Regions from separate parts of the Paraburkholderia sp. OAS925 genome, predicted to be linked through region 1. Evidence: riboswitches for the same ligand, from Rfam matches in the RefSeq annotation. Region 1 holds a riboswitch; each other region holds the start of a gene.
The links. Region 1 has a riboswitch for cobalamin ahead of cobG (precorrin-3B synthase). Riboswitches for the same ligand answer to the same signal wherever they lie in the genome.
Positions count from the first base shown of each region.

Region 2: linked by a shared signal. The riboswitch ahead of cobA (uroporphyrinogen-III C-methyltransferase) and the one ahead of cobG (precorrin-3B synthase) in region 1 are both predicted to bind cobalamin.
Region 3: linked by a shared signal. The riboswitch ahead of ABIE53_RS06040 (TonB-dependent receptor domain-containing protein) and the one ahead of cobG (precorrin-3B synthase) in region 1 are both predicted to bind cobalamin.

Region 1 covers NZ_JBEUNO010000002.1:2,249,774-2,259,290, forward strand. The annotation lists gene ABIE53_RS28845 (AAA family ATPase) at 1-1,538, shown strand, start outside; gene cobJ (precorrin-3B C(17)-methyltransferase) at 1,570-3,279, opposite strand; gene ABIE53_RS28855 (precorrin-2 C(20)-methyltransferase) at 3,276-4,019, opposite strand; gene ABIE53_RS28860 (precorrin-8X methylmutase) at 4,016-4,642, opposite strand; gene cobG (precorrin-3B synthase) at 4,635-6,146, opposite strand; cobalamin riboswitch at 6,230-6,420, opposite strand; partial or broken gene cbiE (precorrin-6y C5,15-methyltransferase (decarboxylating) subunit CbiE) at 6,505-7,722, shown strand; gene ABIE53_RS28875 (cobalt-precorrin-5B (C(1))-methyltransferase) at 7,763-8,851, shown strand; gene ABIE53_RS28880 (cobalt-precorrin-6A reductase) at 8,848-9,517, shown strand, end outside.
Region 2 covers NZ_JBEUNO010000002.1:2,539,039-2,548,555, forward strand. The annotation lists gene cobN (cobaltochelatase subunit CobN) at 1-1,693, opposite strand, end outside; gene cobW (cobalamin biosynthesis protein CobW) at 1,708-2,817, opposite strand; cobalamin riboswitch at 2,985-3,265, opposite strand; cobalamin riboswitch at 3,335-3,578, shown strand; gene cobA (uroporphyrinogen-III C-methyltransferase) at 3,783-4,505, shown strand; gene ABIE53_RS30095 (cobalamin biosynthesis protein) at 4,502-4,933, shown strand; gene cobO (cob(I)yrinic acid a,c-diamide adenosyltransferase) at 4,930-5,532, shown strand; gene ABIE53_RS30105 (cobyrinic acid a,c-diamide synthase CobB) at 5,535-6,833, shown strand; gene bluB (5,6-dimethylbenzimidazole synthase) at 6,817-7,464, shown strand; gene ABIE53_RS30115 (DUF4136 domain-containing protein) at 7,479-8,153, opposite strand; partial or broken gene ABIE53_RS30120 (CHASE2 domain-containing protein) at 8,143-9,517, opposite strand, start outside.
Region 3 covers NZ_JBEUNO010000001.1:1,382,573-1,392,089, reverse strand. The annotation lists gene ABIE53_RS06045 (FecCD family ABC transporter permease) at 1-521, opposite strand, end outside; gene ABIE53_RS06040 (TonB-dependent receptor domain-containing protein) at 549-2,435, opposite strand; cobalamin riboswitch at 2,525-2,863, opposite strand; gene ABIE53_RS06035 (hypothetical protein) at 3,082-3,438, shown strand; gene ABIE53_RS06030 (cell division protein ZapA) at 3,435-3,749, shown strand; RNA gene ssrS (6S RNA) at 3,921-4,102, shown strand; gene ABIE53_RS06020 (EVE domain-containing protein) at 4,188-4,646, shown strand; gene ABIE53_RS06015 (SIMPL domain-containing protein) at 4,823-5,554, shown strand; gene lgt (prolipoprotein diacylglyceryl transferase) at 5,665-6,564, opposite strand; gene ABIE53_RS06005 (LysR family transcriptional regulator) at 6,674-7,687, opposite strand; gene ilvD (dihydroxy-acid dehydratase) at 7,819-9,492, shown strand.

The sequences.
Region 1 (9,517 bases):
GTCTTTATCGCGCCGAACTCGAACGGCTCGAAGCGGCGATCGGCGCGGCGAACGAAGCGCACGAAGCGCTTGTCGAAGCGACACGCGCCGCGGCCGCGCTCGAAGTCGACGAGACGAAACTGAAACGCCTGGCTTCGCTCGATGCGTCGTTGACCGTGCTGCGCGCGCGCACCGAAGCGGCGATGACTCGCATCGAATACCGGTTGAACGGATCGATCACGGTGGGCGATGCGCGGATCGGCGGCGAGGGCGTGCTGCGTCTGGAAGAAGAAAAGCGCATTGGTCTCGGCGAACTCGGCGAGTTGCGCGTGATTCCCGGCGTCTCCGATTTGCCCGCGCGACTGTCCGAACTCGCGGCGCTCGAAGCGCAGCACGCGCAGTCGTTGCAGGCGCTCGGCGTGGCGTCGCTCGCGCAAGCAGAACAGAGGCATGAGCAGTGGAAGGCGCTCGTCGCGCAGCAGACGAGTCACGCGAAAGTGCTCGACGCGCATGCGCCGCACGGCATCGACGCGTTGCGCGCGGCGTCGGCTTCGGCGAGTGCGCGCTTGCAGGCCGCGAACGAACGGCTCGCGGGCTTGCCCGATGTCTCGTCGGCGTTGCCGCTCGACGAAGCGCGGCGCAACGCCGACCTTGCGCGCGCCGCGTTGGAAAGCGCCCGCAAGCTGTTGAACGATGCCGCGGAAAAGCGTTCGACCGGCATTGCCACGGCCGAATCGCTCGCGCTTCAATTGCAGCGCAAGGAAGCGCAGTTGAGCGACGCGGCGTTTTGCAGCAACCGCGCGCAATGGCAGGCGAAGATTGTCGAACAGCGCGTGCAGGTCGAAGCGCTGACGAAGCAGCGCGAAGGACGCGAGCGCGAACTCGAGGCCGCGCGTCTGGACGATCCCGCCGCAGAGGCGCAGCGTTATCGCGCGTCTGCGCAGCTCGCGCGTCAGGAGCAGCATGAGCGGCAAGTGCGCATTGCGCATTTGCGCAGCCAGTTGGAGACCGTCGGTGCATCGGGACTCGGCGAGCGGCTCGCCGCGCTCGAGGCAAAGATCGAGCAGGCCACGCGCCGCAAGGACGAATTGAGCTTGCGCGCCGGTGCCTTGAGTCTGCTCGATGAAGTGCTCGTCGCCGAACGCGATGCGGCGGTCGCGCAACTGCGCGCGCCGTTGACCGAGCGCCTCGGCCATTATCTGAAGCGGATTTTCCCGCAATCGACGATTGCGCTCGGCGACGATCTGAGTCCCGCGACGCTCGACCGCTATGGCCGCGCCGATACGCTCGACGCGTTGAGCTTCGGCACGCGCGAACAGCTCGGCATTCTCACGCGGCTCGCGTACGCGGATCTATTGAAGGCGTCGGGCCGGCCGACGCTGCTCATGCTCGACGATGCCGCCGTGCATACCGACGCCGCTCGCCGCGACGCGATCAAGCGGGCGTTGATCGACGCGGCGTCGCGGCATCAGATACTCGTGTTCACCTGTCACCCCGAGTTGTGGGACGACCTGGGCGTGAGGCAGCGCGCGATCGACGATATCAAGGCGGCGGCGTGACTTTTGCTCCTACACGCTCTACAGGCCGCGCTCATTGATACCAGCGCGGCGTATAGACCCATTGCGCGCCTTTGCTAAAGCGGCGCGTCGTTGACGAGCCGACGATCACCATCGTGCGCATGTCGACATCGGCGGAATGCAGTTCGGCCAGCGTGACCGTGCGCAGCGTGCCGCCCGGTCTGCCGATGTCGCGTCCGAGCACGACCGGCGTATCGGCCGCGCGGTATTCACGCACGATGTCGAGCGCCTTGTCGAGTTGCCACGGACGGGCGCGCGAAATCGGGTTGTAGAACGCCATCACGAGGTCCGCTTGCGCTGCATGCCGCAAGCGGTTTTCGATGATGCTCCACGGCTTCAGATTGTCCGACAGCGACAGCATGCAGAAGTCATGGCCGAGCGGCGCACCCGCTTGCGCGGCGGTGGCGAGCGCCGCCGATACGCCCGGCACGATGCTGAGTTCGACGGCGGCCCACGCGTTGTTGTCCGACGCGTCGAGCGCTTCGAGCACGGCCGCGGCCATCGCGAACACGCCGGGGTCGCCGGACGACACCATCACCACCGAGCGTCCCTCGCTCGCGAGTTCGAATGCATGGCGCGCGCGCTGCATTTCCTCGCGGTTGTCGGTCGCGTGCACACGCTGGTCGGCGCGCAGCGGGCCGGCCATTTTCACGTAGGTCTCGTAGCCGAGGATGTCGGTGGCTTCGTCGAGCGCGTCCCGGGCGGCGGGCACCATGAGATCGGCGCTGCCGGGGCCGAGGCCGATCACCGTTAGGCGGCCGCGCGCACGGCCTATCGTGTGGGGATCGATGGCCAAAGGCGATAGGGCGAGCGCGACGCCTTGGGCGTGGTCGTCGTTGAGCGTTTCGTAAGGGATGCGCAATGCGGCGTTTAAGAGCTTGTGTGGCAGGCTCGCCGATGAGCGGTCGTCTGCGGAACGAGGTTCGACAAAACGCAGCGGCACGTTCAGGCTTGCGGCGGCTTCGGCCAACGCCGCGTGCGCCATATCTTCCGACGACGCCACCAGCGCCGCGAGCGAAAGCGGAGCGAGGCCGTGCGCCTGAAGCGAAGCGCGCACGCGAGCGACAATCTCCGACGCTTCTCCCAACGCCACCGCCGCCACCACGCTGCGTGGATGAATCACAAGCTCATCCTCGCGCCCATTCCACGCGTGCGGCGTCACGCGAATCGCGAGCCGCGCGGATGCGGAGCGCGGCAGTTGCGCGTCGTCGAGCCACGGCGCGTCGCCTTCGACGCGCGTGCTTTCGCCCGCCAGCAGATCCGACACGAAGCGCTTGCCCTGGCCTGGATCGGCGAGCGCGTAGCCTTCGGGCGGATTCAGCACGCAGGTGCCGAACCTCAGTTCTCCGCTCGTCGTGATGGCGGGCGACACACCGAGCGCGGCCGCGATGTCGCGCGCCATCACGTTGACGCCGGCAAGGCCGCCGAGCAGCGGCACGACCGCGCTGCCGTCTTCGGCGACGGCCAGCACCGGCGGCTCCGCGCCCTTGTTCGACAAGAGCGGCGCGACGCAGCGAATCACGATGCCGGCCGCGCACAGCGCGATGATCGGCGTGCCGCGCGCGTACAGCTCGCGCAGATGCGCGCCGAGTTCGCTATAAGCGACGTCGGCCTGCACGCGTCCTTGCAGCGCATGCACCTGCGAACCGGCCGTGAGCGCCTGAATGCGCCGCGCCGTGTCCAACGCGCCCACGCCCAGAATCACGATGGCGGGCGGCATCATCCTTGCCATTTTTCCCCCGGCACGACGAGCAGCGAGAAATACGGCGACGCCATCGGATCGACTTCGGCGAGCGGCACGATGCGCTGATTGCCCATCGTCGCGCGCTCGACGTACAGCGCGCGATGCGCGAGGCCGAGATCGCCGAGCACGCGCCGCACCTTGTCGAAGTTGCGGCCGAGTTTCATCACAACGGCGGCGTCGGCATCGGCGAGACGGCGGCGCAGTTCGTCTTCGGGCAGCACGCCCGACAGCACCGACAGGCTCTGGTTGCGATAGACGAGCGGCGCCCCGAGCACGGCCGCGCCGCCGAGCATCGAGCACACGCCCGGCACGACCTCGCTCTCGTAGCGCGCGGCGAGCCGGTCGTGCAGATACATATACGAGCCGTAGAAAAACGGATCGCCTTCGCAGATCACCGCGACGTCGCGCCCCGCGTCCAGATGTCCGCCGACGATCTGCGCGGCCGTGTCGTAGAAATCCGCGATGATCGCTTCGTACGAAAGCGGCGGCTCGAGCGCCTCCGTTGTCACCGGATAGACGAGCGGCAGATGCTGCTGCGCGTCGTGCAAATGCGCCTCGATGATGCTGAACGCGTTGCCCTTCTTGCCCTTCGCGACGAAGTACGCGACCACCGGCGCGGCCTTCAGGAGACGCAGTGCTTTGAGCGTGATGAGTTCGGGATCGCCCGGACCCACGCCGAGTCCGAAGAGACGCCCTGCACGTTGCGGCGCGGCGGTCATTCGACCTCCGTCGCCAGCGCGTTGACCGCGGCGGCGGCCATCGCGCTGCCGCCGCGGCGGCCATGCACGACGACATACGGCACGCCGCGGCTGTCGCCCGCGAGCATGGCTTTCGATTCCGCCGCGCCGACGAAGCCGACCGGAAAGCCGAGAATCAGCGCGGGTTTCGGCGCGCCGGCATCGAGCATGTCGAGCAGATGAAACAGCGCGGTCGGCGCATTGCCGATCACGACGACGCTGCCCGCAAGACGCGGACGCCACAATTCGAGCGCGGCGGCCGAGCGCGTGTTGCCGAGTTCGCGCGCGAGGTCCGGCACCGCTTCGTGCGTGAGCGTGCAGATCACGTCGTTGTTCGCGGGCAGGCGCGCGCGCGTGATGCCTTGCGCGACCATGCCGGCGTCGCAGAGAATCGGCGCACCTTGCGCGAGCGCGAGACGCCCCTCCGTGCCGGCATTCGGCGAGAACGCGAGATCGCCGATCACGTCGACCATCCCGCACGCGTGGATCACGCGCACCGCGAGCTTTTCGAGGTCGGCGGGGATGCGCGACAGATCGGCTTCGGCGCGGATCGTTGCGAAGGATTGGCGATAGATCTCCTGACCGTCGCGAATGTAATCAAGCATCGGTATCACTCATTTGAGTCGGGCATTCTGGTCGTGCGCCCTGGGCGTGCGTCTGTCCGGCTTGGGCGAGTTGCGCGAGGGTGTCGGCGGCTTGTGCGATCGTCAGTCGGCGCGCGACGCATTCGCCGAAACCCGGCTGTGCGTCGCGCCGGTAAAGATCGTAGAGGCCGGGCGCCGCGGCAAGCAGCGTGAACGGCGCGCAATGCGCGGCGGCGCAGGAGCGCGGGCAGCCGCTCAGGTGTACGTCGACGCCCGCGGGCAGGCGCTTCGCGAGCGCGAGCGCGTCGGCTTTGGTATCCGCGAGACTTTTTGCACAGCCGGTGGAACCGGCGCACGCGATGAGGCGTGAAGCGGGGTCGTTGCGATCGCATGCAAAGCCCAGCGTTTTTAGCGCGGCAAGCACGGCGGGCACGGCATGTGTGGCGATGTCGGGCAGTAGAACGCTTTGCCACGGCGTGATGCGTAGCGCGCCGTTCGCGTGTTGCCGCGCCAGCGAAGCGAGGCCATGCAGCGCGGTTGCGTCGATGCGGCCGAGCAGCGGTTGACCGCCGACGTGCCACGTTCCCGCGATACGCTGCGCGTGAGCGCCGACGCGCAGCGTGGCATCGGCGGGCGTGCTGCGCTGCCACTCGGCGAGCGCTGCGTCGCGTGCCAACGGGAAATCGACGTAGGTTTGCGCGTGTCGCAGGATTGCGTCGGCGGAATGTTCGGCGAGCAGCTGACGCATGCGGGTCGTGTCGGAGTCGGCGGCGAGATCGAGAAACGTATGCAGCAGCGCCCGCACCAGCGCCGGAACTTGCGACGGCAGCACGGCGGCGAGTGCGCCTGCATCAATCGTCGCCGAATTCGTCGCAGCAACCGGTGGACAACCGGCGAGGCCGAACACGAAGCGGATCTCGCCGGAACCATCCTGCGATGCCGCGAGCCACACGTCATGCGGATGATCGAGCCGCGCAAGACGCTCGCCGCCGTCGACGAGCAGTGCGAATTTCGGCGACAGCGCCGCAAAACGCGCGTCGCTTTGCAAGAGCGCGAGCAAAGTCGTGCAAAGCGGCCTTGTGTCGAAAAGCGCGGAGGGGTCGCGCCCTGCGGCAGGGCTGATCATCACGTTGCGGATGTCGTCGGCGGCTGAAGCGGTGAGGGCGGCGGAAGACCTGGTGTCGGCTTTTTCTTCAGAAGAAGTAGAAGCCTCCGCCAAAGGCCCAAGCCCCGCATCGACCAACGCCGCAATCAACGCCGCTTCCTCGCCGCCACGAACGCCGCGCAGTTGCAGATTCGCGCGGTTCGTCAACTCGATCACGCCCGCCGCGTGCCGCGTGCTCGCATCCGCGATTGCGTGGGCCTGAGCCGCGCTCAGTTCGCCGCCCGGCAGCTTGATCCGGCAGATGCCGCCGTCGCGCGCGGCGACGATCCGCAGGAGCCCCGGACACGCCGAGGGCCGCAGCGCGAAAGCCGCGTCAGGCAATACAGTGGAGGAGGGAGAAGCTCGATTCAAGACGGACACCGCGGTTAGCGTCGCGCGACGGCCCGAGCAAGCGATAAAGCGGCTTGGCTGCGGCATCGGTACACCCCGCCCGATGTTGGCTGGCACGAACAGTCTCGCCGGCAGGTCTCCTGGCTCGCAGGTCGTCGTCCGCCGCGGCCTTCCCGGTCGAACCAGTGGCGCTTAGCGCAGGCGGACTCGCTGCATACAGTTGCGGGGGCAGCCGCAGCGGCGATGGTTTCCCCGCTGTGTTCCCTCTTAGGCCCCGAAGGGCACCGGCGGCTGTATTATGCCTTTTTTCGGATAGCACAACGAGGCTGGACGCTTTGACCGGCGTGGCGCAGCGCATTGTTTTGAGAGACATCATGAGGAAGGATGCATGCCGGCGTGGCTGACGGTAGTGGGCATCGGCGACGACGGCTTCGCCGGTTTGGGACGGCCCGCGCGGCGTGCGTTGCTGGAGGCGTCGGCGATTTACGGCGGCGAGCGTCATCTGTCGATGCTGCCGGCGCGGCTCGCCGCGCGCCGCGCCGCGTGGCCGCGTCCGTTCGATCTCGCGCCGTTGCTCGCCGAGCGCGGCCGCTCCGTCTGCGTGCTGGCGAGCGGCGATCCGATGCTGTTCGGCGTCGGCGCGACGCTGGCCAGGCAGTTGCCGGCCGACGAGTTGCGCGTGCTGCCCGCACCTTCGTCGTTATCGCTGGCCGCCGCCCGGCTTGGCTGGCCGTTGCAGGATGCGGCCGTCGTGTCGCTGGTCGGCCGGCCGCTGCCGACGCTGAATGCGCATCTGCGTGACGGCGCGCGCGTGTTCGTGCTGAGCGCGGACGGCGGCACGCCCGCGGCGCTCGCCGCGCTGCTGAACGCGCGCGGCTTCGGCGCGACGCGCATGACCGTGCTCGAACATCTCGGCGGCGACGCGGAGCGGCGCATCGACGGCCGCGCGGATCAGTGGTCCGCGCGCGACGTTGCCGCGCTGAACCTGATCGCGCTCGAATGCCGCGCGACGGATGGCGCGCCGCGTCTGCCGCTCACTTGCGGCTTGCCCGATGACGCGTTTCGCCACGATGGCCAGTTGACCAAACGCGATGTGCGCGCGATCACGCTCGCGCGCCTCGCCCCGACGCCCGGCGAATTGCTGTGGGACGTGGGCGCGGGCAGCGGCTCGATCGGCATCGAATGGATGCGCGCGCATCCGGCTTGCCGCGCGATTGCCATTGAAGCGCACGCGGAGCGGCAGCGCTTTATCGAACACAATCGCGACGCGTTGGGCGTGCCGGGTCTGCAACTCGTCGCGGGCCGCGCGCCTGAAGCACTCGACGGGCTGCCGACGCCGGATGCGGTGTTCATCGGCGGCGGCGTGACGGTGCCGGGTGTACTCGACGCGTGCTGGGCGAGTCTGCGCGACGGCGGCCGGCTGGTCGCCAACGCCGTGACGTTGCAAGGCGAGGCGGCGCTTGCCGCATGGCGCGAACAGCATGGCGGCACGCTGACGCGCATTGCGCTTGCCGATGCACAACCGCTCGGCGGATTCGATACGTGGCGGCAGGCGCTGCCGATCACCTTGCTCGATGTGGTGAAGTCTTCAAGCGCCGAGCGCGCTGCAAGTCGCCCACAGAGCCCGAACGCTCCGCCTGACCGCGATGCGCGACGAGACCGCCGAACAACCCGCGCCGCTGCGCAGCGGCTACACGACAGGCAGTTGCGCCACCGCGACGTCGCTGGCGGCGGCGCGTCTGCTGCTCGCGGGCGTGGTCAGCGACATCGCCGAAATCGTGTTGCCGAAGGGCCAGCATGTGCCGATGCCGCTCGTGTTCTGCCGCCTGACCGACGACGGCGCCGAGGCCGGCACGATCAAGGACGCCGGCGACGATCCCGACGTCACGCACGGCGCCGTGGTGTTCGCGCGCGTGCGCCTCGTCGCGGAAGCGGGCGTGGTGTTTCGCGCCGGACCGGGCGTGGGCACCGTCACGCGCGCCGGACTGACGCTCGCGGTCGGCGAGCCCGCGATCAACCCCGTGCCGCGTCAGATGATGACCGCGCACCTCGCCGAACTCGCCGCCGAGCACGGCTATCGCGGCGGCTTCGAAGTGACGATCGGCGTCGAGGGCGGCGAAGCGCTCGCGCTCAAGACGATGAACCCGCGGCTCGGCATTCTCGGCGGGCTGTCGATTCTGGGCACGACCGGCATCGTGCGCCCGTTCTCGTGCTCGGCGTATATCGCGTCGATTCATCAAGGCATCGACGTCGCGCGCGCGAACGGCTATACGCATGTCGCCGCCTGCACCGGCAACGCGAGCGAAGACGCGATGCGCGCGCATTACGGCTTGCCCGACATCGCGTTGATCGAAATGGGCGATTTCGTCGGCGCGGTGCTCAAGCATATGAAGCGCGCGCCGGTCGAGCGGCTGAGCATTTGCGGCGGCTTCGGCAAGCTGAGCAAGCTCGCGGCGGGCCACCTCGATCTGCATAGCCGCAACTCGAGCATCGACCTCGAACGGCTCGCCGCATGGGCCGCCGAACACGGCGCGAACGACGCGTTGCAGGCCGCGATTCGCGCGGCCAACACGAGTCAGCAGGCCGTCGCGCTCGCGCATGCGCAACAGGTGCCGCTCGCCGACATCGTCTGCGAACATGCGCTTCGCGTGGCGCGCGAGATCGTGCCGCCGCAGGTGAGCGTCGAGACATTCGCGATCGACCGCCAGGGCAATCTGATCGGAGCGGCGCGATGACGCGGGTTCTGCTGCTCGGCGGCACCGGCGACGCGTTGCGCATCGCGCGGCAGCTTGCTGCGCACGACGTCTACAGTCTTGCCGGACTCGGCAAGGTGCCCGACGATCTGTGCTGCGCAGTGCGCGTGGGCGGCTTCGGCGGCAGTGAAGGGATGCAGCGCTATATCGAACAGGAAGCGATCGGCCTCGTGATCGACGCGACGCATCCGTACGCGGCGCAAATTAGCTCGAACGCGGCGCAGGCGGCCAGGTCCGCGCGCGTGCCGTGCTGGGCGCTGCGCCGGCCCGCCTGGCAGCCGCAAGCCGGCGACGACTGGCGCATGGTCGCTGACTGGGACGAACTCACGGCGGCGCTGGCGCCATTCGCGCGGCCGCTCTTCACGCTTGGACGCGAACCGCTCGCGCATCTCGACGAGATTCCCGCGCATCAGTTCTGGTTCGTGCGCTGTCTGGACTCGCACGCCGATACCGCACGCGCCCGCGTACTCGCAGCGCGCGGACCGTTCACGCTGGAAGGCGAACGCGCGCTGTTCGCGCTGCAACGCTTCGACGTGCTCGTCAGCAAGAATAGCGGCGGCAGCGCGACCGAGGCGAAGCTCGAAGTCGCACGCGAGCGCCGCTTGCCGGTTGTGATGCTGCGCCGGCCGTCATTGCCCGCGGTGGATC
Region 2 (9,517 bases), 290 kb from region 1:
CGCTCTTGCCCGGCAGCCATTCCAGGTTGCCATGCTTGCCGACATGCACGATTGCGTCGATGCCGAACTGATGACGCAGCCAGAAATAGAACGCCAGGTACGCATGCGGCGGCACCAGCTCGGCGTCGTGATAGCTCGCGTAATCGCCCTGGTCACGTGAACGCGACGGCTGAATGCCGACGAACACATGACCGCAGCGCCAGCCCGAAATCATGAAACGGCCGCGCCGCACGGTCGGGTCCTGGTCCGGCGAGCCCCAACGCGCGTTCAGCGCATCGCGCGTCTGAGCAGGCAGCGCATTGAAATGCGCGAGGTAGTCGCCAAGCGCAAAGCTTTGCAAAGCGGGCCGCAGATCGCGCACGACGGGATCGTTCGTCACGCCTTCGGTCAGCTTCTTCAGCAGCGCGTCGCCGTTTTCTGGCACGTCGGCCACGCGATAACCTTCGTCGCGCAGCATCGACAGAATGCCGACCACCGACGCCGGCGTGTCGAGCCCGACGCCATTGCCGATGCGTCCCTCGCTCATCGGATAGTTCGCGAGAATCAGCGCGAGCTTCTTCTCGGCGTTGTCGAGCGAACGCAGCCGGCACCAGCGGCGGCTCAGTTCAGCGAGAAAACGCACGCGCTCGAGATCCGGCTGATAGCGGACCACGTCGACTTCCGTATGCGGACAACGATAGGCGAGTCCCTTGAAACTGATCGCGCGCGTGATGATGCGGCCGTCCACTTCCGGCAGCGCGATATGCATCGCGATGTCGCGCGAATTGAGACCCTGGTTGTCCTTCACCCAGTCGTCGCGATTGCCGCCGCTCAGGATCACTTGCAGCACCGGCGCATCGCCTGCGAGCGCGAGCGGCTCTGGATCGTCGATCGCAGACGCGGCGAACGCAGTGGTGTTGAGCACGAGTGCGGCGTCATGTTGCGCGCACAACGACTGCACGACTTCGCGGCTCATCGCATCTTTTAGCGACGTGATCGCGATCGGCAGCGGGTTCATGCCTTCTGATTCGAGCGCGTCGATCAGCGCATCGAACACCGCGGTATTGGCCGCCTGAAGATGCGCCTTGTAGAACAGAATCGCGGCAACGGGCGCGGCATGCCGCCAGCGCGCCTGCCAGTCGGCGATAGTCGGCGTATCGCATGCGGGATGGTAGAGCGACGCGGCAGGCAACGCGCGCGGCGGCGCCGGTTCGCGTCCCCATCCTAAAGCGCGATGCGCGATGCAGCGCAGGAACGCCTCGGCGTTTTGCGGCCCGCCTTCGCGCAGATAGCGCCACAGTTGATGGCATAGATCCGCATCGGCGGTACTACGTGCGAGCAGGTTCGGATCTTCCTGGAGATCGCCGGAAAACATCGCGAGCGTCTGCTGTTTGCGCTCCGCAAGCGCGACCACCTGCTCGATGCCGTATGGCCAGTACGCCTCGCCGCCAAGATGATCGACCACGACGACGCGCGCATGTTGCAACACGTCTTCGACGTAAAAGTCCACGGAGGCAGGCTGCCGCAGATACGTGACATTCGCGAGGCGCACGCTCGGAAAGCCGTCGCCGAGACGGGGAAACACGCTCGCGAGCAACGACAGCGTCGTATCCGCGGAACTCAGAATGACGATGTCCGCGGGCCGCTGATCAATGCGGATCACGCCTTGCGTATCGTCGACGAAACCGCCCGGCGTGGTGCGCAGCAGATGCATGTGTCTATACCTGCTTACGTCTGTTGCGCGGCGACAGCGGCTGCGACGCCGAGCGCGGCGTCGAACGCGCGTTGCAGCGCAGCCTGGTCGAGGTCTTCACCGATCAGCACGAAGCGGCTTTCGGCGCCTTCGCCTAGTTCTTCCAGTTCACCTTGCTGCCAGCGTCGATCGAAATAACTATCGAAGCGCCGGCCCACGCCTTGAACGACGAGCCGCATCGGCGCGCCCGGCAACGCCGCGAAACCCTTCACGCGATAAATCGTGTTGTTTTCCACGAGTCCTTGCAGCGCGGCGATCACCGCTTCACGCGACTGTGCCTTTGCATTCACGACCACCGAATCGAACTCATCGTGATGATGATTGGCGTCGTCGGCCGAACCGTGGTGATCGTGGCGCAAGTGAATCGTTTCCTCCGACGCCGCTTCAAGCCCGAACAACGCATGCAGATCGAGCTCGCCTTTATGCGCGCGCACGATCTTCACCTGCGGCGGAATTTCGGCGCGAATCACGGCTTCGACCGCGTTCTGGCCTGCTTCGTCGAGCAGATCGGTCTTGTTCAGAATCACCAGATCCGCAGCCGACAACTGATCCTCGAACAATTCGTGCAGCGGCGACTCATGGTCGAGATTCGGATCGGCCTTGCGTTGCGCGTCGACGGCAAGCGGGTTTTCGGCGAATTGGCCGCTTGCCGCAGCGGGTCCATCGACGAGGGTAATCACCGCATCCACCGTGAAACTGTTCTTGATCTGCGGCCAGTTGAACGCCTGCACGAGCGGCTTCGGCAACGCGAGCCCCGACGTTTCGATCAGCACATGGTCGATCTGCTCGCGGCGCTCGACGAGCTTTTCCATCACCGGAAAGAACTCTTCCTGGACCGTGCAGCACAGGCAACCGTTCGCCAGTTCATACAATTGGCCTTCGGTCTCGACGCCGTTTTCATCGCAACCAATGCCGCAACCTTTGAGGATTTCGCCGTCTATGCCGAGCTCGCCGAACTCGTTGACGATCACCGCAATGCGCTTGCCGCCCGCATTCCGAAGAATGTGCCGCAGCAACGTGGTCTTGCCGCTGCCGAGAAAGCCCGTGACGATGGTGACGGGAATCTTGCGCATCTGAACTTGCATGGTGAGTCCATCCGTGAGAGTTGCATCTGCTGGCCGGCCGAATCACACGCTTTCGCGCATGACGTCGCATCGCAAAACGCGGGAACGCACGACGGCCTTGCCGCTACACCAGGGAAACGCAGAATACGGGTATGAGGTCATGAGCGCAGCGCCGCTTCCCCGCGGCGTTCGCCCTTCGTGTTCCGGCCGGTATCCGGGCTGGCGAAAGCGCCGCTTCCCCTTCCCGGACGAGTGATTTCTCGCCCAGTGGTGATATGCCGACGCGGCCTTGCGCGTGGACATCGAAGCCGGCTCCGCGGCGCCATGCAAACCGCCATGACGTCGCTTTTCGCTTACCGTTGCGGGGGCAGCACAGGTTGACCCGATCCATGCGAGGCGGGCGCCCTGTTTCCCGTTTAACTGCATGCGCACGAGCGCGCACACGAGCACCAGAAGTGCGTGCGAGTGTAGGCCGCGCGCCTTGCGCCGTCAAGAAAACGCAAGCCCGGCGCGCTTATCGGACGGGCTTGCCGTGTGCTATCGTATGCGCGCGTCTGGTGCCCGCACATGCGCTCGCGTGTGCAGTTAAACGGGAAACAGGCAGCGCGCTTGCGCTCAACCTGTGCTGTCCCCGCAACGGTAAGCGACCGGCGGCGCGATTATTTTTTGCGCCGCACATGCGTTTTCAGTGCCACTGTCCAGCACATTCGAATGAATGTGGGCGGGAAGGCAAAGCGCGTGAGGCCGCCAGCCCGGATACCGGCCAGACGCGGAGGCGGCCGTGCGTTCTCAACGTCACGCCGCCGGCCGCCGGAATCCGCGAGGGACGGATGTGAAGGCGCTCAAGCACGACTTAGGGAAGCGGTCTGCAATCCGCGTTTGCTGTCGTGCGCGAATGCACAGTTTCGAATGACTTCAATCTCCATCACATTGCGTGTATGTCGACGCTGCGCGATTGCATGTGCGCCGACGCGGCGCATGCCGCGATGAAACGCGCATGGCTGATCGGCGCAGGCCCCGGCGACGTCGAACTGATGACGCTGAAGGCAACCCGCGCGCTCGCGCAAGCCGACGTGATACTCGTCGACGATCTGGTGAACCCCGACGTGCTGCAATTTGCGCGCGCCGATGCGTGCATCGTGTATGTCGGCAAGCGCGGCGGTCATCCGTCGACGCCGCAACACGGCATCGTCGAACAAATGCTCGCGCATCTGAACGAAGGGCGCAGCGTCGCGCGACTCAAAGGCGGCGATCCCTTCGTGTTCGGCAGAGGCGGCGAAGAGCAACAGGCACTGCATGCCGCGGGCGTCGATGTCGAAATCGTCAGCGGCATCACGGCCGGCATTGCGGCGCCGGCGGCCATCGGCATTCCGGTCACGCACCGCGATCATGCGCAAGGCGTCGTGTTCGTGACCGGCCACGGCGCGGGCACGAGCGAGCCGGATTGGGCCGCGCTCGCCGCCACGCGCATGACGCTCGTCATCTATATGGGCATGCGGCGGCTAAACGACATCGTCGGCGCGTTGCTGGCAGCGGGCATGTCGGCACAGACTCCGTGTGCCGCGATCGAATCCGCAACGCGCCCCGAGCAGCGGCATGCGCTCGCGACACTCGGTGATTTCGCCGATGCCGTCGCGCGCGCGGGACTCGGCTCGCCCGCAATCGTGGTGATCGGCGGCGTGGCGTCGCTGGCGAAGGATGTCCGATGAAAACGCTTAGCGTGGGCATCGGTTGCCGCTTGCAGACGTCGGCGGAAGAAATCGAAAACGCTGTGCGCGCAGCGCTCGGCTCGCATGCGTTCGAAGACATCGCGGCCGTCGCCTCGATCGAGACAAAAGCGCAAGAACCCGGCTTGCTCGCGTTCTGCGCGCGCCACGGGTTGCCGCTGCAATTCTTCACTCGTGCGCAGATCGCCGCGCTGCATGTCGCCGAGCCCTCGGCGGCCGCGCGCGAGCATCTCGGCGTCGACGGCGTCTGCGAACCTTGTGCGTTGCTTGGCGCGTCGATCCACGCTGCTGCTCAAACGCCCTATCTCGTCGCTCGCAAAACCGTCCACGCGGACGTCACCGTGGCGATTGCATCGACCGAACACGCGCTGCCGCGCAGCGCCACCTTCACTGACCAGGACCTTCCATGAAGACCGATCCCGAATCGCATCAACGCATGACCGAACGCCGGCGCGAAGGCCACGAAAAGAAGCAGGCCAACGCGACCGTCGAAAAGGGTCTGCTGATCGTCAACACCGGCACCGGCAAAGGCAAGACGACCGCTGCGTTCGGCATGGCCGTGCGCGTGCTCGGCCACGGCATGCGTCTTGGCGTCGTGCAGTTCATCAAGGGCGCGCTGCATACGTCGGAGCGCGACTTTCTCGGCGCCATCGCCAACTGCGATTTCGTCACGATGGGCGACGGCTACACCTGGAACACGCAGAACCGCGACGCCGACATCGCGACCGCGCGCAAGGGCTGGGACGAAGCGCGCCGGATGATCGAAAGCGGCGACTATCAGATGGTGATCCTCGACGAGCTGAACACCGTGCTCAAGTACGAGTACCTGCCGCTCGACGAAGTGCTGTCCGTGATCGCCGCGCGTCCAGAGATGCTTCATGTGGTCGTGACGGGCCGTCATGCGCCCGAGGCGCTGATCGAAGCCGCCGACCTCGTCACCGAAATGCGCATCGTCAAGCATCCGTATCGCGAGCAAGGCGTGAAAGCGCAGCGCGGCGTGGAGTTCTGAACGTGCCCGCCTGCCCCGCGCTCTTCATCAGCGCGCCCGCGTCGGGCCAGGGCAAGACCACGATCACCGCGGGTCTTGCGCGCTACCATCGGCGGCTCGGGCGGCGCGTGCGTGTCTTCAAGACCGGGCCCGACTTTCTCGATCCGATGATTCTGGCGCACGCGAGCGGCGCGCCGGTGTTGTCGCTCGATCTGTGGATGGTCGGTCAGGACGCGTGCCGCAATCTGCTTGCCGAGGCGGCGGCCGAAGCCGATCTGATCCTGATCGAAGGCGTGATGGGTCTGTTCGACGGCACACCGAGCAGCGCCGATCTCGCGAGCGCTTTCGGGGTGCCCGTGCTCGCCGTCATTTCTGCGAAGGCGATGGCGCAGACCTTCGGCGCGGTCGCGTTCGGGCTCGCGAATTTCAGGCCGCACGTGCCGTTTCATGGCGTGCTCGCTAACCGCGTCGGCTCGGCGCGTCACGCGCAGATGCTGCAAGAAGCGTTGCCACCGACGCTGCGCTGGTGCGGCCACCTCGCAGCAAGCGATGAAATCGAATTGCCCGACCGTCACCTCGGCTTGCATCAAGCGGCCGAAATCGACGACCTCGACGCGCGCCTCGAACGCGCCGCCGATGCGCTCGCCGATACGGCGTTAGCCGACCTGCCGCCCGCCGTCGAATTCGGCGCGCCCACGCCGCTGGCGCTGCCGCCGCTTCTGCAAGGCAAGGAGATCGCCATTGCGCGCGACGCAGCGTTCTCGTTCATCTATCCGGCCAACGTCACGCTGCTGGAAGCACTCGGCGCGCGCGTGCAATACTTCTCGCCGCTCGCCGACGAGCCGTTGCCCGCGGGCACGGACGCTGTGTATCTGCCCGGCGGCTACCCCGAACTGCACGCGGCGGCGCTCGCCGCCAACATGCGCAGCGCCGCTGCGGTCCGCGCGCATGTGGCAAACGGCAAACCGCTCGTCGCCGAATGCGGCGGCATGCTGTATCTGCTCGATCGACTCACCGACACGCAAGGCGTCAGCACGCCGATGCTCGGCCTGCTGCCCGGCCACGCGACGATGCAAACGCGTTTCACCGCGCTCGGCATGCAGCAGATCGACAGCCTGCATGGCGTGATGACCGGTCACACGTTTCACTACTCGAAGGTGAGCACCGCGTTAGTGCCGCTGCGCTCGGCCACGCGGCCTCAAGGCGATGCGCCCGGCGAGGCGCTATATCGCGCCGGCTCCATCGTCGCAACTTATATGCACGCTTACTGGCCCTCCAACCCGGCTTTCGCGGCCGCTCTCTTCAATGGCCAAGCCTTTTAACGACGCCGACCGCGATGCGGTCTATCGCGCGATCCACGAACGCCGCGACATGCGCCATTTCGTGCGCGATCCCGTCGATGCCGCCGTGTTGCAGCGTCTCCTCGACGCCGCGCATCACGCGCCGAGCGTCGGCTTCATGCAGCCGTGGCGGATCGCGCGCATCACCGATCCCGCGTTGCGCGCCGCGCTGCATGCAACCGTCGAAAGCGAACGGCTTGCCACCGCCGACGCGCTCGGCAAACGCCGCGAAGAGTTCATGAAGCTGAAAGTGGAAGGCATGCTGGAATGCGGCGAGCTGCTCGTGATGGCGCTGATGGACGGCCGCGAGCGGCACGTTTTCGGCCGACGCACGTTGCCGGAGATGGATCTCGCGTCAGTCGCGTGCGCGATCCAGAACATGTGGCTCGCCGCGCGCGCGGAAGGCCTCGGCATGGGCTGGGTGTCGCTCTTCGACGTCGATGCGGTACGCCGGCTTCTGCATATGCCCGAAGGCGCGCGGCCGGTCGCGATACTGTGTCTTGGGCACGTCGACCGGTTCTATAGCGAGCCGATGCTGCAGACCGAGCGTTGGGCGGATCGCATGCCGCTCGCCGATTGTGTGTTCGAAAACCGCTGGCCTGAGAACCTCTAAGCGCAGCAGCGGCGTTACTTTTCAAGCGGCTCGACGGACACGACATCCGGCACGCCGCGCGCTTTATCCATGCGCAATTTGACGCGCCAGTCGGCCGGTGCGTCGAAGGGAAATTGAGCCAGCGCGCTTTTGATCAGCGACGGCGTCGCGCGCAGCGGATCGGCGTCGCGATCCGTGCTGGCCGCGCTCACTTTGTAGATCTCGCGTCCGCTCGCGCGCTCGAAAAAACGCAGCGTCAGCGTATGCCTATACGCACGTGCCCCGAACAGCGAGAACGGTGCGCCGCTCTGCGGACCGCAATCGCCGGCCGTGCAGTCGCTGCGATCCACGCCGATTTCGGCGGGACGCGTTTCGTATCCGACTGACAGCACGTAGTGCGCGGGACGGTCAGCGGTATCGGCAAAGCCCTGCTTCGCCAGCTCGTCTCGCAGTTGGGTTTCGATCTGCGCGTGGTCGCTCTGCGCACCCTGCGCGCCCTGCGTCGGCATGCGCGCGAAGCTATAGGTCCGCTCGCCTGGCAGTGCAGTTGCAGGCGTGGCGGTATGCACGTCGGCGTGCATGCCGGTGCAGCCGGCGAGAGTCGCCGCCGTGAGCAGCGCGCCGATAAGGATCGCATTCAGCCCTTTCACCGCTTTCACCGCTTTCACCGTTCTCTCCTCGCTTCGATAGGTTGCGTGCTCACACGCCATGAAGAGGCCTCGTGGGCAACTCCGATTGTTCGTCGTCCAGTGCCGGCAGGCGGATCGTTACCGCCGTGCCGCGGCCAGGCGCGCTCACGACCTCGACATCGCCGCCGTGGCGGGTGACGACTGTCTTCACGAAGGCCATGCCGAGCCCCGCGCCGCCCACGTCGGGCCGCTCGGTTTCATGGAATCGCCTGAAGCGCTCGAACAAGCCGGCCTGCTGTTCCTCTGGAATGCCATAACCCTCGTCGCGGATCGTGCACGACACGCCGGCAGACTTCACATACGACAGCTCGCAGGCGATGCGCGTATCCGATGGACTATATTTGACCGCGTTGTTGAGGATGTTGACGAGCGCGCGCGTCATCAGCGAACGGTCCGCGCAGATCCAGTGGCCGTCGTTGTCGTTCTCGTCGCGGCCGCTGCGGCCTGTCGCGCTGTCCGTTCCCGTATCGAGCGCGATGCGCTTCGCGTGCGCCTGCGGCCAGACTTCGTCGCTCGCGTCGATCATCAGCTCGGCGAGATTCACCGGCTCCAGCATGTAGGTTTGCGATTCGGCGCGCGCGAGCTGCACGAAGTCATCGGCGAGCGTCAGCGCGCGTTGCGCATAACGTTCGATGCGCTCGAGCACGCCGCGCGCGAGCGCCGGCGTCTCGCGTGCGCGCTCCATTTCGACGAGCGCGAGAATCGACGCCTGCGGCGAACGCATGTCGTGCGACAGCAGCCGCAGCGCGTCTTCGCGTTGACGCTCGGCTGCGTGCAGCGCCGACACGTCGACGAGACCCGCGATCCAGCCGGTCGTCTCGCCTTGCGCGTTGGTGCAGTTTGCATAGCGCAGCAGATGATCGCGTTCGTCGGCGTCTCGCACCTCGACGCCCTGCGCCATCAGCGCGGCGAATTCGCTGCGCGCGGGATCGAGCAGCGCGGGCCAGTGTGCGCGCGCGAAGAGCGTTTGGTCGGCGTCCGACGCCGCGCCGCTGTCGATCGCTTTGACGAGCGTCAGCCCGCCGAGCACGGCCTGCATCGCGCGTCCTTCCGGCATGGGCGCGCCGAGCCGCGCGAAATGCGCCTTGGCGGCATGATTGGCGATCAGCACGATGCCGCGCACGTCGCTGACGAGAATCGGCTCCGGCACGCTGTTCAGGCTGTCCCACACGAAGCGCTTCATGTCCTGCACGCGTTGCGCGGCTTGCGCCATCAGCGCCATATGCTGCTCCAGCACGTCGCCGCCGAATTCGCGGCGGCGTTGCGGCGTCTGCGGAGTCTGCGGCAGCAGATGCGGTTCGTCGGCGAGGCGCTGCAGTTCCTTGCGCAGATAGGCCATCGTCATTTCCAGGCGCCGCCAGTTCCAGATCGGATAAACGACGACC
Region 3 (9,517 bases), on a different contig from region 1:
GGCGACGTGTCCTGCGGCTCGCCGCGCCACAACTCGCGGCGCGCGAGACCGAGCACGAGCAGAATCGACACGAATGCGCCTGCGAACGCGGACGCATCGACGAGCCACCACGCGCTGCCGGCGATCATCGCGATCAGCGCGAAGCTCGCGGCCCCGCCCGATACGCCCAACACGTAGGGCTCCGCGAGCGGATTGCGCAACAGCACTTGCAAGAGCGCACCGGCCATTGCGAGCAATGCGCCGCACGCGAAACCGGCCAATGCGCGCGGCAAGCGCAGCGTGCGCACGATTTCGCCGGCGAGATCGTCGGAGGCGCTGGCAGAGCCGGACGCGGACGCCGACGCATGCAGCGGCGACAGCGCCTCGATCAAGCGCGCGGGCGCGAGCGAGACGCTGCCCAACGCGAGCGACGCCATCAGCACGACCAGCGCGGCGAGCGCGAGCACGAGCCAGATCGCGGCGGCGCGCTTCGCGGTCATCGCGTGCAATGCGGCGGGCAGGGAACCTGGATGACGGCTCATCGGCGCGCTCTCAACATGGCGCGCGCATCACTGCTGCTGCCAGCCGAGCGTGACATACGCACCGCGCCCCGGCGAGTTATACGAGTAGGCCGTTTCATAGTCCTTGTTCAACAGATTCTGGATTTGCGCGGCCACGTACCAGGCTTTCGTGATGTTGTAGCGCGCGGACAGATTCACGATGCCGTAGCCGCCGAGCTTGCCGCTGCTGTCCTCGCGCGGGCCGCTCACGATCCACTCGCCGCCCACGCGCCACCCCGCGATGCTGCGGTTCACCGTCAAGGACGCGAAGCGCCGCGCGCGCCGCACGAGGTCCACGTCGTTGTCGAGATCGACGGGATTTTGCAGCGTGACCGATGCGCGCACATCGGTCTTGCCCACATGTCCGCTCCACGATCCCTCGAGCCCCTGCACTTTTGCATGCCCCACGTTCTCCGCCAGATAGATGCCCGGCGTGACCTGCTGATAGTCGATCAGATTCGAATAACGCGTCTGGAAAGCACTCAAACGCATCACGCCCAACGCATTCGACGCGTACTGCAGCGCCGCTTCGAGCGAATGGCTGCGCTCGGGCTGAATCGACGGATTGCCGCTTAGCGGATAGTACAGATCGTCGAAGCTCGGCGCGCGAAACGAATCCGAATAGCTTGCGCTCAGCTTCCAATGCGGCGTGATGTCGAACCCATAGCCGAGATAGTAACTGTTCGCTCCGCCGAAATCGGAGTACTGGTCGCGCCGCACGTTGGCCTGGATTTGGTTGCGTCCGAAGCGCGCCGTGTAGCCCGCGAAGACGGAATCGACATGCCGCGTGGGCGCGGCGAACGTATCGGAGTCGAGGCTCTGATCGAGATGCTCGTAGCCCACGCGCAGTTTTTGCTGCGCGGCCAGCGCGAAATCGTTCTGCCACGTGTATTGCCGGTTGTCGGTATCGAAGCGTCCGTTGTAGAGGCCGTTGGTCTTCGATACGCTGCGGTCGTCGCCTTCGGACACGATGAAGTGCGTGGTCCACCAGTCGGTCAGCTTGCCGTTGGCGAACGCGGACACCTGCCGCACTTTCGTGTAGAGGTTGTTCAGATCGGTCGGCGCGCCGTACGCGTTGTCGTAGCTGTTGTTGCCGTTCGACTGCAGATAGCGGACGCCCGCGTCCCATTGGTCGTTGAACTTGTGGCGCAGCGACGCCGAAATGCTCTCGTTCAGATAGCCGTTCGCGTTCGGATTCGCGTTGGGCGCCTCGCTTGGATTCAGCGCTGAAAAGCCGTCGTCTTTCGAGCGCGCGAGCGAAATGCTGAAGGTCGTGCGGCCGTCTTTATCCAATGCGCCGTTCGCGCCCACCTGCTGCGTCTGCGTGTGATAGCTGCCGTAGCCCACAGAGAAATTGAAACGCGGCGGATGCGCGCCGCCGTCTTTCGTGAACACCTGTACCACGCCGCCGATCGCGCCCGAGCCGTATAACGCGGACACGTTGCCGTTCACGACCTCGACGTGATCGATCTGATCGAGCGGAATCTGCGCGATTTGCGCGGTGCCGAGACTCACGGAATCGACGCGCACGCCGTCGATGAGAATCAGCGATTGCGTCGACGACGCGCCGCGCAAATAAAGGCTCGCCGTCGAACCGGGCCCGCCTGTACGCGAGATTTGCGCGCCGGGCGCGAGTTGCAGCAGGCCGGGCAGATCCGTTGCGGTGGTGTCGGCCAGGTCCTGCTGATCGAATAGCGACGTCTGCGGGATCGTATCGGCAAGCGCTTGCGGTCCGCGCTCGGCGGTCACCACGACGGGCGATAAAACAGTGGACGATGCAGTGGACGAAGCGGTGGACGAAGCGTCGGCGTTTGCAGGCGCGGCGGCCTGCGCATGCGCGAGATGGGGCAGCCCGGCAAAAGCGAGCAGCACCGCGCGGGCGATGGGGGACAGCATGAAGTGAGATTTCCCGTGGATGGCGTGCGCGGCCCGCTTCCCCGCAGGCCGTCGCGTAACGAGGCGCGTGCGCTTTTGACAATTCGCGCCGCGCGCCCCTCCCTCTGGCCGGTATCCGGGCTAACGACTTTCGATCCCGCCTTCCCACGCGTGACGCGCAGTGGCACACTCGCGAGTTGAACCGGAACACGCGATGGGGATCGAACTGCAAAAGCGCGAACTGCTGTTCGAAATACGATTCGTACCGCAGCACTGAACTGCGATGAACTGCAGCGAATGCGACGAACTGCAATGCACGCGAAATGCGGTCGCTTACCGTTGCGGGGGCAGCGCAGGTTGGCGCGTTCGGGTAGAACGGCGCGGCCTGCTTCCCGTTTAACTGCGCGCACAATGAAATGCGCGCGGGCACCAGAGTGCGGCCAGTGTATGAGCGCCCTCTGAGTCAGTCAAGAACGCGGGCCGCGAGAGCGATTCATTCGGACAGGGTCGAGCTATTGTCCGACGCGATCTCCGGCACGCGCGTAGTTTCTCTTCTTCAGTCGAAAAAAGGCTGCAAAAAGCGGGGTTGTTACGTCTCGAAACGAGACAAATGTCGGAACGTGCGACATTCCGCGCTAAAATGCGATGTCTTTAGAGGACGCAGCACATGCTCACCGAACTCGAAACACTTTCACAGAATATCGGCAAGCTGATCGCGATCAGCCAGCGCCACAATGAAGCGCGCCTCGCGCTCGAAGAGCAACTCGCGCAGTCGCGCGCCGAAGCCGAAGCTACGCGCACGGAACTTGCGCTGCTGCGCGAGGAACGCGACGCACTGCAAGCGGAGCGCGACGCGCTGTCGGCCAAGATCGACGACGCGCAGGTGCGTCTGAACGCGATCCTCGAAAAATTGCCGCGTGCGCGTGCGCACAACGAGCCGGACAACCAGCTCGATCTGCTCGAGCCCGCTCCGCACGAGGTCGAAACAGAGAGCGACGCCACTCGCCACGGAGAAAATGCATGACGACCAAGCAGATCGAAGTATCGATTCTCGGCGTGCCCTATCGCCTCGCCTGCTCGCCGGAAACGGAAGGCGCGCTGCTTGAAGCAGTCGCGCGAGTCGACGCCGAAATGTCGAAGATCCGCAATAACAGCAACGTGCGCGGCACGGATCGCATTGCAGTCATGGCTGCGCTGTCGCTGGCATCCGAACTGCTTAAGCTGCAAACAAGCGTGCGTCACGGAGAAGCATTTCCCGCTGAAGAAATCCGGCGTACAATGCATCAAATGAACGAGCAACTGGGTACTGTCATCGAGCAGTACAGCGTGCAGTAAGTTGCAAGTAGCATGTTGAGAGCAGTGCGGCCGGTGCTGATACCGGCTGCGGATTCAAACGGAAAGTAAGCAGGCAAGGTTCGTGAAGCATGCACGAACTGCGCGAGGCGAACAGGTCCCCAACGTTTGAGTCAATCGTTTCAGTGTCATCGGTTTTGCTTCATCGGTTTAGCTTCCCTGCCTGGTTCGCCAAGGTCATATATTCCTTGAACCAATGCCATGTGCACGGTTGCGGAAATTTGTAGCACGGGCGTGCGCGTCACTCTGTCTGATGTACCCGAAGTGCTGCTAACTGCGACCAATTCTGAACCCCCGGTTCAGGATGCCGGCCTAGCGGCTAAGGCGGGGACCTTATTTGGAACGGCATCGGACTTGCGTCCGGTGCCGTTTTTGTTTGGGCGCCGTGCTTCTTCAAACCCCTAACGTTCAATTCGATTCATGCGCTACTGGCTAATGAAGTCCGAACCGGACGAAGCAAGCATCGACCATCTCGCCAACGCCGCGCACCGCACGCTGCCGTGGACGGGCGTGCGCAACTATCAGGCTCGCAACTTCATGCGCGATGGCATGCAGATCGGCGACGGCGTGCTGTTCTATCACTCGAGCTGCCCCGAGCCGGGCATCGCGGGGCTTGCTGAAGTTGCGTCCACGGCCTATCCGGACCCCACGCAGTTCGATAGCAAGAGCCCGTATTACGACCCGAAGTCGTCGCAGGAAACGCCGCGCTGGCTGCTCGTCGACGTCGTGTTCAAGAAGAAGATTCCGTTGATTCCGCTCGCGGCCTTGCGCGAGCATGAAGAACTGAAGGACATGCGCGTGCTCGCGAGAGGCAACCGTCTGTCGATCACGCCAGTGACCGAAGCGGAGTGGCGCTTCATCACGACGCGGCTCGTTTGACGTCGCGCGGCCCACGTTGCCGCAACGCTGCAGCAACGTTGAAGCAAAGTTAAATTAGGGAACCAAGCTCAGGTTACGAGCGCCTAACGGACTCGCAAACGGCTTCGGCAAGCGTCGTGCCGTTGCGTCGCGCTCGCCTCGTCGCGCGCAACCCTGTTCAAGCATGGAGTCCAATAATGACGAAACACACCGCACGTGCACTCGCTTTCGCGCTGGTCTGCGCGGCGCCCGCTGCACTCGCGCTCACGCCCGCCGTTGCGCGCGCGCAGAGCGTCGTGCCCTATCAACCGGCCGGCGTGCTGTCGCTGAATGCACAAGCGAGCGCGGACGTACCGCAAGACGTGGTCGACATCACGCTCTTTTACGAGCAGGAAGCGAGCGATCCGTCGGCGCTCACGTCAACGCTGAATCAGCGTGCCGATTCCGCGTTGCAAAAAGCAAAGGGTGTGAGCGGCGTGACCGCGCGCACCGGTTCGTTCTCGATTTATCCGTCGACCGATCGTGACGGGCGCATCTCCGCATGGCGCGGCCGCACGGAGATCGTGCTCGAGTCGCACGACTTCACCGCGGCGTCGAAGCTCGCGGGGCAAATGGCTTCCATCATGCAGGTCGGCAACGTGCAGTTCTCGCTGTCGCCCGCGGCGCAGCGCGTGGCCGAACAGAAGCTCACCGGCGAGGCGATCAAGTCGTTCCGCGAGCAGGCGGCATCGTCCGCGCAGGCGTTCGGCTACAGCGGCTATTCGATCCGCGAGGTCAACGTCGGGCACAACGGCTCGATGCCGCGGCCGGTCATGATGATGAGCGCGCGCGCGATGGGCGCGGACGCGAAAATGGCTGCGCCGGTGCCGATAGAAGGCGGCACGTCGACGGTGACGGTGAATGTGTCAGGCTCGGTGCAGATGAAGTAATACGCTGGCACTTCGCTGGATATTCGGCCAAACAAAAACGCCACGGGCATGCATTGCATCCCGTGGCGTTTTGCTGTCCATCGCGCGCCGAAAAAAACGCGCGCCGCGCGTTACGGCAACGCGTGAGCCGCTTCGCTGCGGCCGCGCCGATACGACCATACCAGCATCGCGATGCCCGCGAGAATCATCGGCAGCGAAAGCCATTGGCCCATCGAGAGACCCATCGCGAGAAGACCGAGGAAGTCGTCGGGCTCGCGTGCGAATTCCACCGTGAAGCGCGCGAGGCCATAGCCGATCAGGAACACGGCGGAAATCGCGCCCATCGGCTTCGGCTTGCGCGAGAAGAAGAACATGACGAAGAACAGCGCGATGCCTTCGAGCGCGATCTCGTACAGCTCCGACGGATGACGCGGCAGCATGTGATATTGCGCGAACACTTCGTTCAGATGCCATTGCGCGGCGAGTTGCGGATGCGCGGCGAGCCACGCGGCGTCGTCGGGCGCGGCGCCGGGAAAGAGCATCGCCCACGGCGCGGACGGGTCGGTCACGCGCCCCCACAACTCGCCGTTGATGAAGTTGCCGAGCCGCCCCGCGGCGAGCCCGGTCGGCACCATCGGCGCGACGAAGTCGGTGACCTGCAGCCACGAGCGTTTGCGCTGATACGCGAACAGCACCATCGCGAACGTCACGCCGAGAAAGCCGCCGTGAAACGACATGCCGCCTTCCCACACCTTGAAGATGTCGAGCGGATGCGCGAGGTAAAAGCTCGCCTTGTAGAACAGCACGTAGCCGAGCCGGCCGCCGAGAATCGTGCCGAGCACGCCGTAAAACAGCATGTCGTCGATGTCTTTCGGCGTCCAGCCTTGCGCGGCGACGTACGGCAAGCGCAGCCGCAGCCGGCCGACGACGATCGCCGCGATGAACGCGACGAGGTACATCAGTCCATACCAGCGCACGGCGAGCGGCCCCAGGTGAATGGCGACGGGGTCGAAGTTCGGGTGAATGAGCATCGTGTTGTTATGGGCAGTTCGGGTTCAGAAGCGGGTTGGTAGGGATGACGGACGGCTCACGCCGCCCGCATTGGACGGCTTTGCGCGCAATGCGTTCGCCGCCGTGGCGCTAGATGCGTGACGTGGCCGGCTGCGTGTCAGCAGCGGCGGCATGCGCCCGCGCGATGTCGATAAAGCCCGCGAGCACCGGACTCACCTCGGCGCTGCGCCAGACGAGGCCTGTCTCGATGGCGGGCACGGACTCGCGCAACGGCCGGTACACGACGCCGGTGCGGCGCAGGTTACGCAGCGATTGCGGCACCAGTGCGACACCCATGCCGGCCGACACGAGGCTCACGATGGTCTGCATCTGTATCGCCTCCTGGCCGATGCGCGGCGCGAGCCCCGCGACGCCGTAGCAATCCATAATGATGTCATAAAAGCCCGGCGCCAAACGTCTTGGGAAGATGACGAGCGGCGCGTCGGCGACCTCGCGCAGACTGACCGGCGCGTCGAGCCATTCGGCGTGCGGCTCGCCGGCGCTGTCCGTGGCCGCCGCGGCATGCGCCCCATGCGCCCCACCATGCGCGACCCGCGCCGCCATCTCCGTCGACATCGCGATGACAAGCGGCTCGCGCTCGATCGGCAGCCACGAAAGCTGCATCGCATGACGCGACGGCAGCGGCGCGATCACGAGGCCGGCGTCGATGCGGCCGGCCACGAGTTCATCCACCTGCACGTCGCTCGTGGCTTCGGTCAGTTCGAGCCGCACGCGCGGATAACGCGCGCCGAACTCGCGCAAGAGCCGCGGCAGCAAACCGTAATCCGCCGTCGATACGAACGCCAGCGAGAGCACGCCCGCCTCCCCGCGCGCGAGGCTTTGCGCAAGCGGCCGCAATCCTTCGGCGCCCGCCAGCAGACGCTGAACTTCGGGCAACAGATCGGCGCCGACGCGCGTCAGCTCCACCGAGCGCTTGGTGCGCGCGAACAGCTCGACGCCGAGCGTCTCCTCGAGCGCGCGAATTGCCTGCGACAACGGCGGCTGCGTCATCGACAGGCGCGCGGCGGCGCGGCCGAAGTGCATTTCTTCGGCCACGGTCACGAAATAGCGCAATTGACGCAGGTCGGGAACGGCTGGCAGCATGATTAAGACATTTTACGACCTAATAAGCCGTCAATAATATATTGGACACGCATCTCGCAAAATTGCATTCTTGCCCGACGCGTCCGAACTACACTGGACCGACCAGCAAAACAAACAGACTGGAGCTCCCCATGCCATACAACCGTCGTTCGAAGAACATCACGCAAGGCGTGGCCCGTTCGCCGAACCGCTCGATGTACTACGCACTCGGCTATCAGAAGGAAGACTTCGACAAGCCGATGATCGGCATCGCGAACGGCCATTCGACGATCACGCCATGCAACGCCGGCCTGCAGCGTCTTGCCGACGCCGCCGTCGCCGCGGTCAAGGGCGCGGACGCGAATCCGCAGATCTTCGGCACGCCGACCATCTCGGACGGCATGTCGATGGGCACCGAAGGCATGAAGTACTCGCTCGTCTCACGCGAAGTGATCGCCGACTGCATCGAGACCTGCGTACAAGGTCAGTGGATGGACGGCGTGGTCGTGATCGGCGGCTGCGACAAGAACATGCCGGGCGGCATGATCGGCCTCGCGCGCATGAACGTGCCGGGCATCTACGTGTATGGCGGCACGATCCGTCCGGGCAACTGGAAGGGCACCGATCTGACCATCGTGTCGTCGTTCGAGGCGGTCGGCGAATTCACGGCGGGCCGCATGTCGGAAGAGGACTTCGAAGGCATCGAGAAGAACGCGTGCCCGTCGACGGGTTCGTGCGGCGGCATGTACACGGCCAACACGATGAGCTCGTCATTCGAAGCGCTCGGCATGTCGCTGCTGTATTCGTCGACGATGGCGAACCCCGACGAGGAAAAGGTCGACTCGGCCGCTGAGTCGGCGCGCGTGCTCGTGGAAGCGGTCAAGAAAGACCTGAAGCCGCGCGACATCATCACGAAGAAGTCGATTGAAAACGCCGTCGCGCTGATCATGGCGACGGGCGGCTCGACCAACGCGGTGCTGCACTATCTGGCGATCGCGCACGCGGCCGAAGTGGAGTGGACGATCGAGGACTTCGAGCGCATCCGCAAAAAAGTGCCGGTGATCTGCAATCTGAAGCCGTCGGGCCAGTACGTCGCGACCGACCTGCACAAGGCCGGCGGCATTCCACAGGTCATGAAGATTCTGCTCGACGCGGGTCTGTTGCATGGCGACTGCATCACCATCACGGGCAAGACGCTCGCCGAAGAACTGAAGGACGTGCCGGGCAAGCCGCGCGCCGATCAGCAGGTGATCTTCCCGATCGAGAAGGCGCTGTACAAGGAAGGCCATCTCGCGATCCTGAAGGGCAATCTCGCCGAAGACGGCGCGGTGGCGAAGATCACGGGCCTGAAGAACCCGGTGATCACCGGGCCGGCTCGCGTGTTCGACGACGAGCAAAGCGCGCTCGAAGCGATTCTGGCGGACAGGATCGTTGCCGGCGATGTCGTCGTGCTGCGCTATCTCGGCCCGAAGGGCGGTCCGGGCATGCCGGAAATGCTCGCGCCGACGTCGGCGATTATCGGCAAAGGGCTCGGCGAAAGCGTCGGCCTCATCACCGACGGACGCTTTTCGGGCGGCACATGGGGCATGGTGGTCGGCCACGTCGCGCCGGAAGCGTTCGTCGGCGGCACGATCGGGCTCGTGCAGGAGGGCGATTCGATCACCATCGACGCACACAGGTTGCTCTTGCAACTGAACGTCGACGACGCCGAATTGCAGCGCCGCCGCGCCGCCTGGCAGCAGCCGAAGCCGCGCTACACGCGCGGCGTGCTGGCGAAGTACTCGGCGCTCGCGTTGCCGGCCAACAAGGGGGCGGTCACGGGTTGATGGCGATGCGGTTTGGAAGCGACGC